2 regions of the Arthrobacter sp. 2MCAF15 genome follow, and region 2 is predicted to be linked to the other one. Evidence: predicted binding sites of a transcription regulator. Region 2 holds the regulator's gene; the other holds the start of a gene.

What was found. Region 2 encodes LexA, which represses DNA repair genes until DNA is damaged. Its sites were predicted from a motif close to TCGAACANNTGTTCGA; they were not measured.
Region 1: the regulator LexA is predicted to act here: its motif matches at 3,092-3,107, upstream of AB4089_RS20015 (LexA family protein).

Annotation. Positions count from the first base shown of each region.
Region 1 covers NZ_JBFRGZ010000022.1:48,853-56,044, reverse strand. Annotated here, with positions in the region: gene AB4089_RS20035 (FAD-dependent monooxygenase) at 1-1,144, opposite strand, end outside; gene AB4089_RS20030 (dihydrofolate reductase family protein) at 1,294-1,884, shown strand; gene AB4089_RS20025 (hypothetical protein) at 2,104-2,523, shown strand; gene AB4089_RS20020 (hypothetical protein) at 2,572-2,979, opposite strand; gene AB4089_RS20015 (LexA family protein) at 3,121-3,552, shown strand; gene AB4089_RS20010 (Y-family DNA polymerase) at 3,577-4,875, shown strand; gene AB4089_RS20005 (hypothetical protein) at 4,915-5,235, shown strand; gene AB4089_RS20000 (hypothetical protein) at 5,242-5,625, shown strand; gene AB4089_RS19995 (glycoside hydrolase family 15 protein) at 5,872-7,014, opposite strand; gene AB4089_RS19990 (trehalase-like domain-containing protein) at 7,084-7,192, opposite strand, start outside.
Region 2 covers NZ_JBFRGZ010000008.1:260,149-267,340, forward strand. Annotated here, with positions in the region: gene AB4089_RS11725 (class I SAM-dependent methyltransferase) at 1-486, opposite strand, end outside; gene hflX (GTPase HflX) at 1,056-2,663, shown strand; gene AB4089_RS11735 (ATP-dependent DNA helicase) at 2,656-4,839, shown strand; gene lexA (transcriptional repressor LexA) at 4,964-5,713, opposite strand; gene AB4089_RS11745 (LysM peptidoglycan-binding domain-containing protein) at 6,117-6,620, shown strand; gene AB4089_RS11750 (histidinol-phosphate transaminase) at 6,699-7,192, shown strand, end outside.

The DNA.
Region 1 (7,192 bases), on a different contig from region 2:
CCTCGCCGACGGCCTTGATCCGGTCATCAGCGCGGCGAAGCGCCGTCTGCGCCATCGTGTTGCGCAGCACGCGGGCAGCCACTGGGTGACGCTCGGCGTGGTAGGTGTCCAGGAGACTGTCCGGGGCTGTCCGGTTAACCACCTGGGCCAGCTTCCATCCCAGATTCACTGCATCCTGCACACCGATGTTGAGGCCCTGCCCACCGTCCGGGGCGTGTACGTGCGCAGCGTCGCCCGCCAGGAGGACCCGCCTGTCACGGTACGCGGCCGCCTGCCGGGTCATGTCCGTGAACCTGGAAATCCAGGTGGGGCTGTGGGCCCCATAATCAGTCCCGCAGACGGCGATGAGGGCGTCGCTGAGGTCGCGCAGGGTGGGTTGTGTCGCGGGTCCGACGTGTTCTTCGGTCACCATGACCCCCACCGGGCCGCCTTCCTTGTAGACCACCTGCCCTTCGCGGATCTCGTACTCCAGCTTGCCGAAGGAATGAATGCCAAAGGGATTGCGGTGGACGCCTAGTTCCGGTTCCTCGACCATTTCCACCTCGGCGATCAGGCTGCTGGTCGTCGGATCCCACCCGGGAAAATCGATACCGGCCGCCTTGCGGACCAGGCTGCGGCCGCCGTCGCACCCGGCGACGTATTCCGCCCGCAGCGACTGGCCGTCAGAGAGTTCGACGTCGACGCCGGCGCCGTCCTGCACGATCCCCACGACTTCGCGGTCACGGTAGATCGTCACGGCCAATTCGTCGACCCAGCCGGCCAGTATGCGTTCGATGTGTTTCTGCCACAGCCCGAGCCCGTAGGGGTGCCGAGTGGGAAAGTCGCTGATGTCCAATCGGTTGGAGGCGAACCCTGCGACCTGGGCCACCTGTCCCTCCGAGAGGAACCGATCGGCGATTCCGCGCTGGTCGAGGACCTCGATAGTGCGGGAGTGCAGACCGCCGGCGCGCGCGCCCGGGAGGTCCTGGTCGGCGCGCCGCTCGACAATGGCGACGTCGACACCCGCGAGCGCCAGCTCACCCGCCAACATCAGCCCTGTCGGGCCTCCTCCGACGATCACCACCGCATGCTCGATCATTTCGCTTCTCCCGTTCCTTAGGTTCTGGCCACTGGCGATTATGCGGCACCACCCGGGGCTTGCCACAAGCCCGGGGGCGGAGGATAGATTGGAAATGGAAGCAGTACGGCCTGGCGCCGCTCTGCCCGGCCAGGACGGCCTGCGCGCGGCACGACGGCGACAACTGCGGGGCTCCGGCCGGACTCGAACCGCCACAGTGATGGCATGATGGGCCCATGAGCCAAGTCACGTGCGATCTGACCATCTCCCTTGACGGATTCGTTGCCGGCCCGAACCAAAGCCTGGCGGCCCCATTGGGCGAGGGCGGCGAGCGCCTGCACCGATGGCAGTTCGAAGAACCCGAGGCCAACGCGGCCGCGCGCGAAGGCATCCTCGCGGCCGGCGCCTACATCATGGGACGGAACATGTTCGCGGGCCCCGGGGCGTGGGATGAACAATGGCGGGGATGGTGGGGCGAAGAGCCTCCCTATCACGCGCCCGTGTTCGTCCTCACCCATCACCCGCGCGAGCCCCTGCAGATGCAGGGCGGCACTACGTTCAGCTTCGTGACCGATGGGATCGAATCTGCGCTGGCCCAGGCGCGGTTGGCCGCCGGCAGCAAGGACGTGGCCATTGCCGGAGGGGCGGATACCGTTCGCCAGTACCTTTCGGCCGGGCTGATCGACGAGCTGCGGCTCCACATCGCGCCGATGGTCCTGGGGGCGGGCGAGCGGCTGCTCGACGGCGTCGGCAACCTCAAGTTTGAACCAACGGAAGTGAGCGGTACCGGCCTCGTAACCCACGTGCGGTATCGGGTCCTCCGCTGAAACGCTGAGCCCTGAAGCCTCCAGGAACTGACCCCGGCGTGGGAAAGCGGAATCGATGCCGTCACCGTGTTGCCGTACGAGGGGTGCGTCGCACAGCGACTGAGCCAGCGGCACCTGGTTGTGTCGGCCGCAACCAGGAATAGCACTGAGTACTACGGCAGGGCGCTAAGAGAAAGCACACCGTAGGGCTGTTGGCTCGCTTCTAGTTAGGATGAGCCAGTGAAAGCACTTTCAGTCCTCCTCGCCGCCGCTCTGGCCGCTGTCTTGTCCGGCTGCTCCGTCGCGGCGAACGAGGCTCCCTGCCGGAACTTCGAAACGGCCTACAACTCCGTCGATCTGGGGGCCCAGGCAGCGCCCTTGGAATCCGGCGGAACTTCCTACGGAGCCGCCCTAAAGCTCCTTGCCGACAAGACTGAACCAGACGCCCGGAATGTGGCATTGGGCGAGGTCCAGAGGTACATGATGGCAGTCGTGATCGGACAGGTCAGGTATGACGACGCCGGCACCAGCCGCGCAAACGGTGAGTACACCATCTCTGATGTCCGGGCCGAACTCAGCGAATCCTTCGCTGGCCTGGCCAAGGCCTGCAAAGACTCCGGCTACCCGATCGAACTCAAGCCGGAACACCCCACTCCCTGACGCCGGAAGCCGAGCCGCGCCGTGGAGGCCTCTCGGTCACCGTCCGCGCTAGGGTACCTCGGGCGCAGGCGGCTCCGATGGGTTGACTAGGAAGGCGCCCAGCCGCGTACCCACGTCCTCCGTAGTCCAGAACGAAATCCTCTGCGGACCGTCCGCGGCGTCAATGTCCAAAACTACGGTGAAGCCGGGTTCGTCGCCGATGGTCCGGCTCACTCCGAAACCGCTCAGCCGGTTGTGGTCCGGCAGATCTCTTCCCATGAGGATGCTAATTCCAGCGGACCATTTGGGACCCTCGTCGGACGGCGAGCCGCTGCCACCGTTGATCATCCACCGGGCACCGCTCCCCAAGATCGCCTTGTGTCCGGCACAGACAGGCACTTCCAGGTTGGAACCGGGCACCAACTGAAATAGGGCCGTCGGAGTCTCGGGACAGCGCAGCACAGAGCATGTGGTCATGCTGGTGATGCTACCGAAGGGATGGGCGATCTGGAGTCCGGATCCCCTCCTTCGGCGGTAGCAGTGCCGCGAGGAAGGTCTTTTGTCGGACCGGGCGGATACACTGAATGCATCGAACATATATTCGAATAAGGGTGTGTTGTGGGCGTTGTTGTCGGTCCCCGCGTAATAGACGCGGGCATGTCGCTGCTGTCGGTGCTGATCTCCCCGGTCCCGGTCGCGGCAGGGTACCCGTCGCCCGCGCAGGACTACTTTGATGGGCGGATCGACCTGAACGAGCACTTGATCAAGGACATCACCAGCACGTACGTCGTGCGCGTGTCCGGGGACTCGATGGAAGGTGCCGGGATCAGCGACGGCGATGAACTGATCGTGAACCGGGCCCTGGAACCCAAGGACGGGTCTGTTGTCATCGCCGTCCTGGACGGGGAGCTGACCATCAAGCGGCTGAGAGTCACGGCCGCCGGCGTCGTGCTGCAGGCGGAGAATCCGGCGTACCCGGACATCCGGGTCCCGTCGGTCGCGGACCTGGTCATCTGGGGCGTCGCGACCCGGTGCCTGCACCATGTCTGAGGCGCACGATGCCTGAGGAGAACCATGTCTAAGCCCGCCACGATGCGCCGCATGCCCCAGATCGCACACGTGGATGTGAACTGCTTTTATGCCTCGGCCGAGCGGGCGTTCGACCCGTCCCTTGAGGGCCGGCCCGTCGTCGTGCTGTCCAATAACGACGGCTGCGCCGTCACCCGGTCCCCGGAAGCCAAGGCCCTCGGCATCCCCCTGGGTGAGCCCTGGTTCAAAATCGCCCCACGGGCCAAGGAGTGGGGACTCGTCGCCCTCTCCAGCAACTACGAGCTCTACGGCGACATCAGCGCCCGGGTGATGGAACTGCTCGGCCGCTTCTCGGCATGGCTGGAGGTCTACAGCATTGACGAGGCCTTCCTCGGCGTCCAAGGCACCCCGGGTGAACTCATCGCCCTGGGGCGGACCATGAAGGCCGCCGTGCGCCGCAACGTCGGCGTACCGGTCTGCGTGGGGATCGCCGGGACCAAGACCCTGGCAAAACTGGCCAACAAATGGGCGAAACACAACCCGGCCTTCGACGGCGTCTGCCACTGGGACTCCGTACCCGCCGCCGACAGGGAATCCCTGATGCGGCGCCTGTCCGTAATCGAGATCTGGGGTGTCGCCACCCGACTGACCAAACGGCTCAACGGCCTGGGCATCCATTCCATCTTTGACCTGTCCCGGGCCGATCCTGTCACGATCCGGGATCGCTTCTCCGTGGTCATGATGCGCACCGTCCTGGAACTGCAAGGCACCCCCTGCATCCCGATGGAGGAAGAACGGATCGGCCGCGACCAGCTCATCTTCTCCCGCTCCTTCGCCACTCCCATCACCACCGCGGCCAGCATGCGGCAGGTCCTGAGCGTCTACGGCCAGCAGGCTTCGGCGCGGCTGGCCAAGCACGGCCTCCAGGCCAAAGTCCTCACCGCGTTCGCCGCCACTTCACACTTCAATCCGAAAGACACCTCCTACCCCTCGGTCTGCGTTCCGCTGCCGATGCCCACCGCGGACCCAGTTCTGCTCACCAAGGCCGCCCACGCCCTCCTCCCCCAGATCCACGAAGGCATCAGGTACGCGAGGGCCGGCATTATGGTCACCGACCTGCGGCCCACCGGCAACCAGGCACCGCTGGCCCTGTTCGAGAACCCGCACGAGGAACGCCGCATCGGAACCCTCCTGGAGGACGTGACCCGACGCTACGGCCGCGGCTCCATCGGCCTCGGCCACGCCGGAATACGGGCCGGACCGGACTGGACCATGAAAAGGGAAATGCTCTCCCCCCGCTACACCACCCGCTGGGACGAACTCCTCCTCGTCAAAGCCGCATAAACAAAACCGCACTGCCGCACCACGAAAGTACACCGCCACATGACCCTCGCGCCCAACGCCCCCGCAAAGACCCCCGGCCTGCAAGTCCGGACAGACCCGACCGGCAAACCCCTCGCCATCCGGCACAACGGACAGATCTGGCTGGTCGATCCCGCCACGGAGTCCCATCACCTGCCCGGGCGGGATGCCCGGCGGACCACCCAACGCGAGGCAATAGCGCGCGGCGGCGAGCCGGACGGCGTCGAATGTTGGCGGGTCCACGCCCGCCTCGGTTCAACGACTGCCCTCCGGATCTTTACCCTCCGCCGCGAACCGCTCTCCAACCAGTGGGGACTGGAAGACATCAGCGACGGCGACTAGGCCCCAGTGCAACTTGACCGCCAACCCATCAGTGATCAGACATGGACTGGGATTCGAAGCGAATTCACCCTTCCTGCCCTGGAGCATGTCCGCCGCCGGCTCTCCGAGCTCATGGAAGACCCCGAGCCAGTCATGCGGCAGCTTGTCCGCGTTTTCATCGACGACGGCACGTTCTGCCCCGGCTTCCAGTTCCTCCCGGGAGGACAACTCCACCCGACCGTCGTTGAACTCTTTCACCGGGCGATGGAACGGCAGATCCCGCACAACTACTTCACCGTCTGGATGGTCACCCCATCCCGGGACCTGGCCGGAGCCCGCCCGGTTGACCTCCTGAAAGGCAGCCCCGCTCCCCTGCTTCGCGCACTGGGATCCAGCCGATGGAAGGAGTGATGTCTATTGCAAAGCATGCTTATCAATGTCTAGGGTGACCTTGGGAGGAGACTCGCCAGCGAATGCGGGCCCCCGGCACACGCCTCTTGCCGGCTCTCCGACGGCCGGTTCCGCGTCCAGGCGCGGGCCGGCCTAGAGAGGAAGCGCCGACGATGCCGGCCCGGCAATGCTGACGCGGATGCCCCACCGGTGGACGATTCAGGGGAACCACCTAACTGCTCCCCCGCGCTGGCGCAGACTATGCCGTCAGGTGTTGCGGTGGGCCGGGGCGAACTGCGCCGCGCGGTTGGTCTCTTCGGCGCGGATAACGTGAACGAGCGCGTTGATGAGGGCCAGGTGGGTGAATGCCTGTGGGAAGTTGCCGAGGTGGCGGCCGCTCACCGGATCCAGCTCCTCAGCGTAGAGGCCCAAAGGACTGGCGAGGGACAGCAGGCGCTCGCACAGTGCCTTGGCGCGTTCCAGTTCTCCGATCTCGACGAGGGCTGAAACGAGCCAGAATGAGCAGGTCGTGAAGGTCCCCTCGTCGCCGGCGAGTCCGTCGTCGGTCTGCTCCGGGCGGTAGCGCAGCACCAGCCCGTCCTGGGTGAGTTCAGAGGCGATGGCCAGGACAGTGGCGCGCACCCGTGGATCATTCGCGGGCAGGAACCGGACGAGCGGGACAAGCAGAAGCGAGGCATCGAGGTTCCTCGTGCCGTAGGACTGGACGAACACACCGCGGTCATCCACACCATGGCGGCAGATGTCCTCATGGATCTCCTCGGCGAGGGTGTCCCACTTCTTGGCGTAGTCAGGCTGACCGTGCAGGCGCGCCAGCCGGGCACCACGATCCAGGGCGACCCAGCACATGAGCTTGGAGGAGGTGAAGTGCATCGGCTCGCCTCGGACCTCCCAGATGCCGTGGTCGGGGTCCCGCCAGTGGGCGGCGGCCTCCTCCACCTGGCGGAGGAGGACGGGCCAGAGCGGCTCGGGGAGCTGGTCTCGGGATTTGGCGTGGAGGTAGACGGAGTCCAGCATGGTGCCCCAGACGTCGAGCTGCCGCTGGCGGGCGGCGGCGTTGCCGATCCGGACCGGGCGGGCGCCGTCGTAGCCGCCGAGCTCCTCGACAGTCGTCTCGGGAAGGTCCCTTTCGCCGTCGATGCCGTACATGATCTGCAGACCATCCTCGGCGGCGACGTCGCGGATGAACGCAAAGAAGTCGTCGGCTTCCCGGTCCAGGCCGAGGGTGTACAGGGCCCAGAGCGCGAACGTGGAATCGCGCACCCACGTATACCGATAGTCCCAGTTCCGCTCTCCGCCGGGCGTCTCGGGCAAGGACGTGGTGGGCGCCGCCACCAGAGCTCCAGTCGGCGCGTAGGTGAGGCCCTTCAACGTCAGCGCGCTGCGCTGCAGGGCCTCCCGCCACGGGTGGTCGGGGAATTCGCCGCCGGTAATCCATTGCCTCCAGAACTCCGTGGTCTATCATTGCTTTCGCGTGGCTTCTTCCCACGTTCGAGGCGGGGGCAGCGACCCCCACGACAGCGCGAAAAAAGCCTGCTCGCCCTCGGTCATCCGGCAGCGGATGACCGCA
Region 2 (7,192 bases):
GACCACCAGCCAGGCCGATCCTCCCGGCGCCAGCCTGGGAATCCACAGCCGCAGGAGGGCATGAAGCTCATCCTTGCCGATCCGGATAGGCGGGTTGGACCAGATGGTGGCGAAGCGCAGCTCAGGATCGACGGCGTCCGGCGTGCTGGCGCTGACGTTGCCCAACCCCAACAGTCCGGCGTTTTCATTGGTCAGGGTCACGCAGCGTTCGTTCACGTCCACCGCGTAGACATGCGCATGCGGTGCACGCAGGGCCATGGTGAGCGCGATAGGTCCCCAGCCACAGCCGATATCCAGCAGGTTTCCCTGCGGCGCCGGCGCAGGGACGTCGGCGAGCAGCACGGCCGTCCCCTTGTCGATCCCGTCCGGGCTGAAGATCCCTGAGGAGGTCTGCAGCCGGCGCGTTTCACCGGCAAGCTCCACGGTGAGCGGCTTGCGGGTGAAAGGCCCGGCCGGCTGGGCGCTGAAATAGTGTGCAGACTCCATAATGGGCCAGATTAGTTGGCGCCGCGCCTGAATGGGAAACCGAAGGTGCGCGAGGGCGTCTGCTAGGCTTTAAACATGATCCTGATCTCCAAGTAGCCGGCACGGGTCCTGGCCCGTCTCCGGAGCGACGCAGGTAAATGCCTTCCGCTGAGTGCGCCAACGCAAGAGTGAGCTTTCTCACCGCGGGTGCCCGAACCACTTGGAATCCAGCCGCCTTCCCAGCCACCGTGTTTCGCCGACACTGTGCGCCGTCGGCCCGCTGACCACCTTGGCCCGTTCCGAGGCCGCTCCGCGGATGGTGACTACCCCGGTGTGCTCACGAGACGGTGTGTTCACGAGACGGTGTCCCCCACGGCCGTTCCCGGGTGCCGCACCCACAGCCAGGCGCATAGACGCCCCATTCCCCATCCAGCCACCGCTCCGCACGGAGCCAGCCCTGCCCTCCGGCACCGTTGCCGCGGGCATTCCAGGAGGCCCGAATGACCCCTCGCCGTCAGCCCAGCGCGAATACCGCCCCACAGAGCAACAATCGGCACTATTCTGAAAGTGCCGAACCCTTAAAGGAGACCATGACCAGCCACCCCAACACCGGACCCGATTCAGCAGCCCAGGACATGAGTCCTGAGGAGATCCAGGCTGTTATCGACCGGATCCTTTCCAAGGACACCCCCGCCCCTGGTGCAGGCCGTGGCGCCGGCTCCGGAGCCGCCGGCGACGCGGGCGGTCCGGGTGTCAGTGGCCTCAAGTCGGTACTCGGCAAGGCGCAGGCCATCTCCCGCCTGGACGAGGTGTACACGAACTTCGACGGCGCCCAGCAGGATCTCGAGGAACGCCATGCGCTGCGCCGCAAGGCGGGTCTGTCCACCGAACTCGAAGACGTCACCGAGGTCGAATACCGGCAGTTGCGCCTTGAGCGCGTCGTCCTGGCCGGCCTCTGGACCGAAGGCACCCTCGCGGATGCCGAGAACTCCCTGCGCGAACTTGCTGCCCTCGCCGAGACAGCGGGCTCGGAGGTCCTCGACGGGCTCGTCCAGCGGCGGGCCAAGCCCGATCCCGGAACCTTCCTCGGCTCCGGCAAGGCGCAGGAACTGAAAGCCATCGTGATGTCCACCGGCGCCGACACCGTCGTCGTCGACGCCGAATTGGCCCCGTCCCAGCGGCGCGGCCTGGAAGACATCGTCAAGGTCAAGGTCATCGACCGCACGGCACTGATCCTGGACATCTTCGCGCAGCATGCCAAGAGCCGTGAAGGCAAGGCGCAGGTGGAGCTGGCCCAGCTCGAATACCTGCTGCCGCGCCTGCGTGGCTGGGGCGAGTCGATGTCCCGCCAGGCCGGTGGCCAGGTGGGCGGCGCCGGCGCCGGCATGGGCTCGCGTGGTCCCGGTGAAACCAAGATCGAACTGGACCGCCGCCGGATCCGCACCCGGATGGCCAAGCTGCGGCGCGAAATCGCCGCCATGAAGCCGGCCCGGGAAACGAAGCGGGCCAACCGCCGTCGTAATGCCGTCCCCTCGGTAGCGATCGCCGGGTACACGAACGCCGGGAAGTCCTCGCTGCTGAACCGACTGACCGACGCCGGGGTGCTGGTGGAAAACGCCCTGTTCGCCACCCTGGACCCCACCGTCCGCAAGGCCGAAACGGCCGACGGGCTGGGCTACACCCTGGCGGACACCGTGGGATTCGTCCGATCACTGCCCACCCAGCTCGTGGAGGCGTTCCGTTCCACGCTGGAAGAGGTGGCCGACTCGGACCTGATCCTGCACGTCGTGGACGTGTCGCACCCGGACCCGGAGGGCCAGATCGCGGCCGTCCGGAGCGTCTTCAGCGAGGTCGATGCGCGCAAGGTTCCGGAAATCATCGTGCTGAACAAGGCCGACGCCGCGGACCCGTTCGTGGTCGAGCGGCTCAAGCAGCGCGAACCGCGCCACGTGGTGGTCTCGGCCCGCACCGGTGAAGGTATTCCGGAGCTGCTCAAGGCCATCAGCGACGGCATTCCGCGGCCCAGCGTGAAGCTTGAACTGCTGATCCCGTACAACCGAGGGGACCTGCTCAGCAAGCTCCACGAGACCGACGCCGAGATCCTCAGCCTCGACCACGAGGAAACGGGTACGCGGGCCGTGGTGATGGTGCGCGAAGGACTCGCCGCTGAACTGGATCCCTTCATCAGCAATGACTGAGGCCGCGGTGACCAGGGCTGACGCTGAAGCTGCGGACGCTGACGCAACCGATGGCGCGGAACCTGACGACGCCGGATTGGCACGTTCGGCCGACGCAACCGATGGCGCGGACGACGCCGACGGGGATGCGACCGAGGGCGCGGCCGGTGAGGAGTTTGTCATCAAACTGCTCGACCGTGCCGTGTCCGGCATGGGCGGCCAGAGCCGCGATGGCCAGCACGAAATGGCCCGGCAGGTGGTGCGCGCAATTGACAGCGGCGACCACCTGCTGGTCCAGGCCGGAACCGGCACCGGAAAGTCGCTGGCGTACCTGATTCCGCTGATCGCCCATTCGCTGACCAGCAACAAGCCCACCCTGGTCTCCACCGCGACCCTGGCGCTGCAGACGCAGATTGTCGGGCGGGACCTGCCCAGGCTGCTCAAGAACATTACGCCCGCCCTGGAGCGGCCCGTGAAGGTCGCCCTGGTGAAGGGCCGGTCCAACTATGTGTGCCGGCACAAGCTCGAGGGCGGCTTCCCGTCCGAAGAACCGTCCGAGGGCCAGCTGTTTTCCCTCGGCGAGGACACCAGCGTTCCGCACTTCGCGGCGGCACTTGGCGGGCCGTCCTCCCAGCTGGGCAAAGAAGTCGTCCGCTTGCGTGAGTGGGCCGAGGAGACGGCCACGGGGGACCGCGACGAGCTCATGCCCGGCGTCACGGACCGGGCCTGGCGTCAGGTCTCGGTCACCTCCATGGAGTGCCTGGGCGCGCAGAAATGCCCGCTCGCGGCCGAATGCTTCAGCGAACTGGCACGGCAGAACGCTGCCGACGCCGACGTCGTGGTCACCAACCACGCCATGCTCGCCGTGAGCGCCTTCGAAGGCCTTGCGGTGCTGCCCGAGTACGACGTGGTGGTGGTGGACGAGGCGCACGAACTTCAGGACCGGGTCACGGGCGCGGTCTCCGGCCAACTCTCCGCGGCGATGGTGCACGCCGCAGCATCCGGGGCCCGAAAGCACACGGGCATTACCGTGGACGCCCTGAACAATGCCGCCGCCCACCTGGAACTGGCCATCGACGGCGTCCCCAGCGGCTTGATGCCCAACGGCCTGAACTCCGAACAGCTGGACTGCATCGACCAGCTGCGCGACGCCTGCCGCGCCGCACTGTCCGACTCGAAGGGGGACAGTTCCACGACGGCCGACGGCGGGCGCCAGCTCGCCCGCTCACGCCTGATGGTGATCCTGGAACTCTGCGAACGACTCCTGGCCGCGCGCGAAAACCGCGAGGTCGTGTGGTTCTCCCGCAACAGCAGCTTCGACCCGGCACAGGGCTTCTCACAGCCCGACGAGAGCGCGCCGGCGTTGATCAACGTGGCCCCGTTGAGCGTCGCGGGGCGTTTGCGTGAGGGCCTGTTCGCCGAGCACACCGTCATCCTGACCTCGGCCACCCTCGCCATCGGCGCAGCCTTCGAGCCTGCCGCCGGCGGCCTGGGCCTGGTCGGCAACGGCGCCCCCAGCTGGACCGGCGTCGACGTCGGATCGCCCTTCGACTATCCGAAGCAGGGCATCCTCTATGTCGCCCGGCACCTGCCCAAACCCGGTCGCGGGACATCCCCTGAAGCGCTGGACGAACTAGAGAAGCTGATCCGCGCGTCCGGCGGCGGTGCCCTGTGCCTGTTTTCCTCACGGCGCGCGGCCGAGGACGCAGCCGAGGCCATGCGGCCCCGGCTGGGCATGAGCATCCTGTGCCAGGGGGAGTCGACCATGACCGCACTCGTGCGCCAGTTCGCCGACGAACCGGACACGTGCCTGTTCGGAACCATGTCCCTCTGGCAGGGCGTCGACGTCCCTGGCGTGTCCTGCCGGCTGGTGGTCATTGACCGGATTCCCTTCCCGCGGCCGGACGATCCGCTGATGACGGCCCGCTCCCGGGCCGTCGCCCAAGCCGGCGGCAACGGCTTCATGTCCGTCTCCGCCACACACGCCGCGATCCGCCTCGCGCAGGGCGCAGGCCGGCTGATCCGCTCGACGTCGGACAAAGGCGTGGTGGCCGTACTGGATTCGCGGCTGTCCACCGAGCGCTACGGCGGATTCCTGCGTGCCGCGCTGCCGCCGTTCTGGCCGACCACCGATTCCGCCATTGCCATGGCGGCCCTCGAACGGCTCGCCAAAGAGTCGGCACAGGCCGCCAAGTAGGCGGCCGCGCAGCCAGCAGACCAGGAATCGCAAAGGTCCCCGTCCGGATTGCCGGCGGGGACCTTGCTTTGGGTGCACATGTTCTTTGGGCGTACGTAATCCGGGATGACCCCGGCCGCAGCCGTCAGAGGGAGCGGAGAACCGAGACGACTTTGCCCATGATGACGGCGTGGTCGCCCAGGATGGGTTCGTACTGGGTGTTCTGCGGCAGCAGCCAGGTGTGGCCGTCCCGCTGGCGGAAGGTCTTGACCGTGGCTTCGTCGTCCAGCAGTGCGGCCACGATGTCGCCATTCACGGCATCGCCCTGGCGGCGGACAACCACCCAGTCGCCGTCGCAGATGGCGGCATCGATCATCGAGTCGCCGGCGACCTTGAGCATGAAGAGTTCGCCATGGCCCACGAGCTGCCGGGGCAGCGGCATGACGTCTTCCACCACCTGGTCCGCGAGGATCGGCCCGCCGGCGGCGATGCGTCCGACGAACGGCACCATTGCCGTGTCGGTGGCGCTGGCGAGTTCGGTGACCGAGAGGCCGCCGACGGCCCGCAGGCCGCTGGACTTCTCGACCCCCGAAATCGCCGTGGTCCCCTCATCCAAGGTCAGCGGCATGAGTACTTCCATGGCCCGGGGACGCTTGGGGTCGCGCCGCAGGTAGCCAAGCTTTTCGAGCTGGGAGAGCTGGTGGGTCACGCTGGACAGGCTAGCTAGGCCGACGGTGTCACCGATCTCGCGCATGGAGGGCGGGTAGCCGTTGTCCGTGACGGAGCGCTGAATGGTTTCCAGAATTTTCTTCTGCCGGACGGTGAGGCTTTTGGGGGCCCGTGCGGGTTGTGGGCTCCGCGAGGAGGCCCTGCCGCCGGTGGCTTGTGCTGCCATGTTCGCCAATGCCTTTCCGTTCCGCCCGGCCGCCATGTCTGGTCACCGGGAACTTCCGGCCTGAAAATGTCAGACCCTGCTGATCAACTACCAATGTTCGAATCAACCGGCGATGTTCGAGTCGTAAAAAGTTCGAGTCGCAAATGTTCGAGTCACAAGTGGTTGTCCTGTCCCTCAAAAATAGGCCAGCTGCAAGGCTTTTTCAAACATTTGTTCTAGCGAGTCTCGACATCGTTCGTTAGTAAGTGCTAAAACAGAACAAGCAAGGTTCGAATATGTGTTCGATTTCAGAGCTCCGGCTCCGGAGGCAATGTTCGGTTCTATGTTCGAAGGTTTCGGTCGGTTGGCGGCGAGTACGCGGAATACGTCGGGCGGCACCGTAAGGTCCAGGAGGGCTCAGTTCATGTCAGCTTCAAGCGCGTTTCACAGCACTTTTGTTCATGGCGTCACGAATCAGCAGCGCCGTGCGGGTCGCAACGTCACTGGTCACGGCAGCCACGGCAACGTGTACCCGATCGGCGCCGGCCGGCGGCCTTCCGCGGCACCGGCCGCGGTGCAGGGCCTGAGTGCCGTTACTTCGGTAAGCCGGAAGCAGCCGCCGCTGCGGCTCACCCGTCGCGGACGTTTCGTTTTCTTTGGCGTCCCCCTGATCCTGCTGGCGGCGCTCATCCTCTCGTTCAGCGGATTCCTCAACGCCCCCGCGAAAGCGGCGGATTCCGCGGACCAGCTCTCGCTGACGCCCACCGTTTCGGTGACTGTGCAGCCCGGGGAGTCCCTCTGGGCCATTGCGGGCTCCGTCGCCCCGGAGCGCGACCCCCGCGATGTCGTTGCCGATATCGTGCAGCTGAATAACCTGGACGCCGCGCGTGTGATGCCGGGCCAGCAGCTGTTCGTGCCGTCAAAGTAGCTCCATCCACCTGGCCCCATGTGCCGTCGCGGGCGTCACAGTTTCAGGGCCCGTCCCGCTACCACTTAAACTGGTCACGTGACTGACCAGCTTGAGCGCCTCAACCGACTGCCCCTCCGAAACAATCTGCGCGGCCTGCGTCCCTATGGCGCGCCCCAGCTGGACGTCCCCATCCTGCTCAATGTCAACGAGAACACCCATGGTGTCCCCGCGGATGTCCGCGAGGCCATTACCGAGGCCGTAAGCGCCGCCGCCGCCGGGCTGAACCGCTATCCGGACCGCGAGTTCACTGAACTGCGTGTTGCCCTCGCCGAATATCTTGGCCACGGCCTGGACGCGGAGAACATCTGGGCCGCGAACGGCTCCAACGAGGTCCTTCAGCAGATCCTCCAGGCGTTCGGTGGCCCCGGCCGGACGGCCCTCGGGTTCCCTCCCACATATTCGATGTATCCGCTGCTGGCATCGGGCACCGACACGGAGTACATCGTCGGTGCCCGCGCGGCAGACTATGGGCTCAGCGCGGAGTCGGCAGCCCGGCAGGTCCGCGAGCTTCAGCCCAACATCGTCTTCCT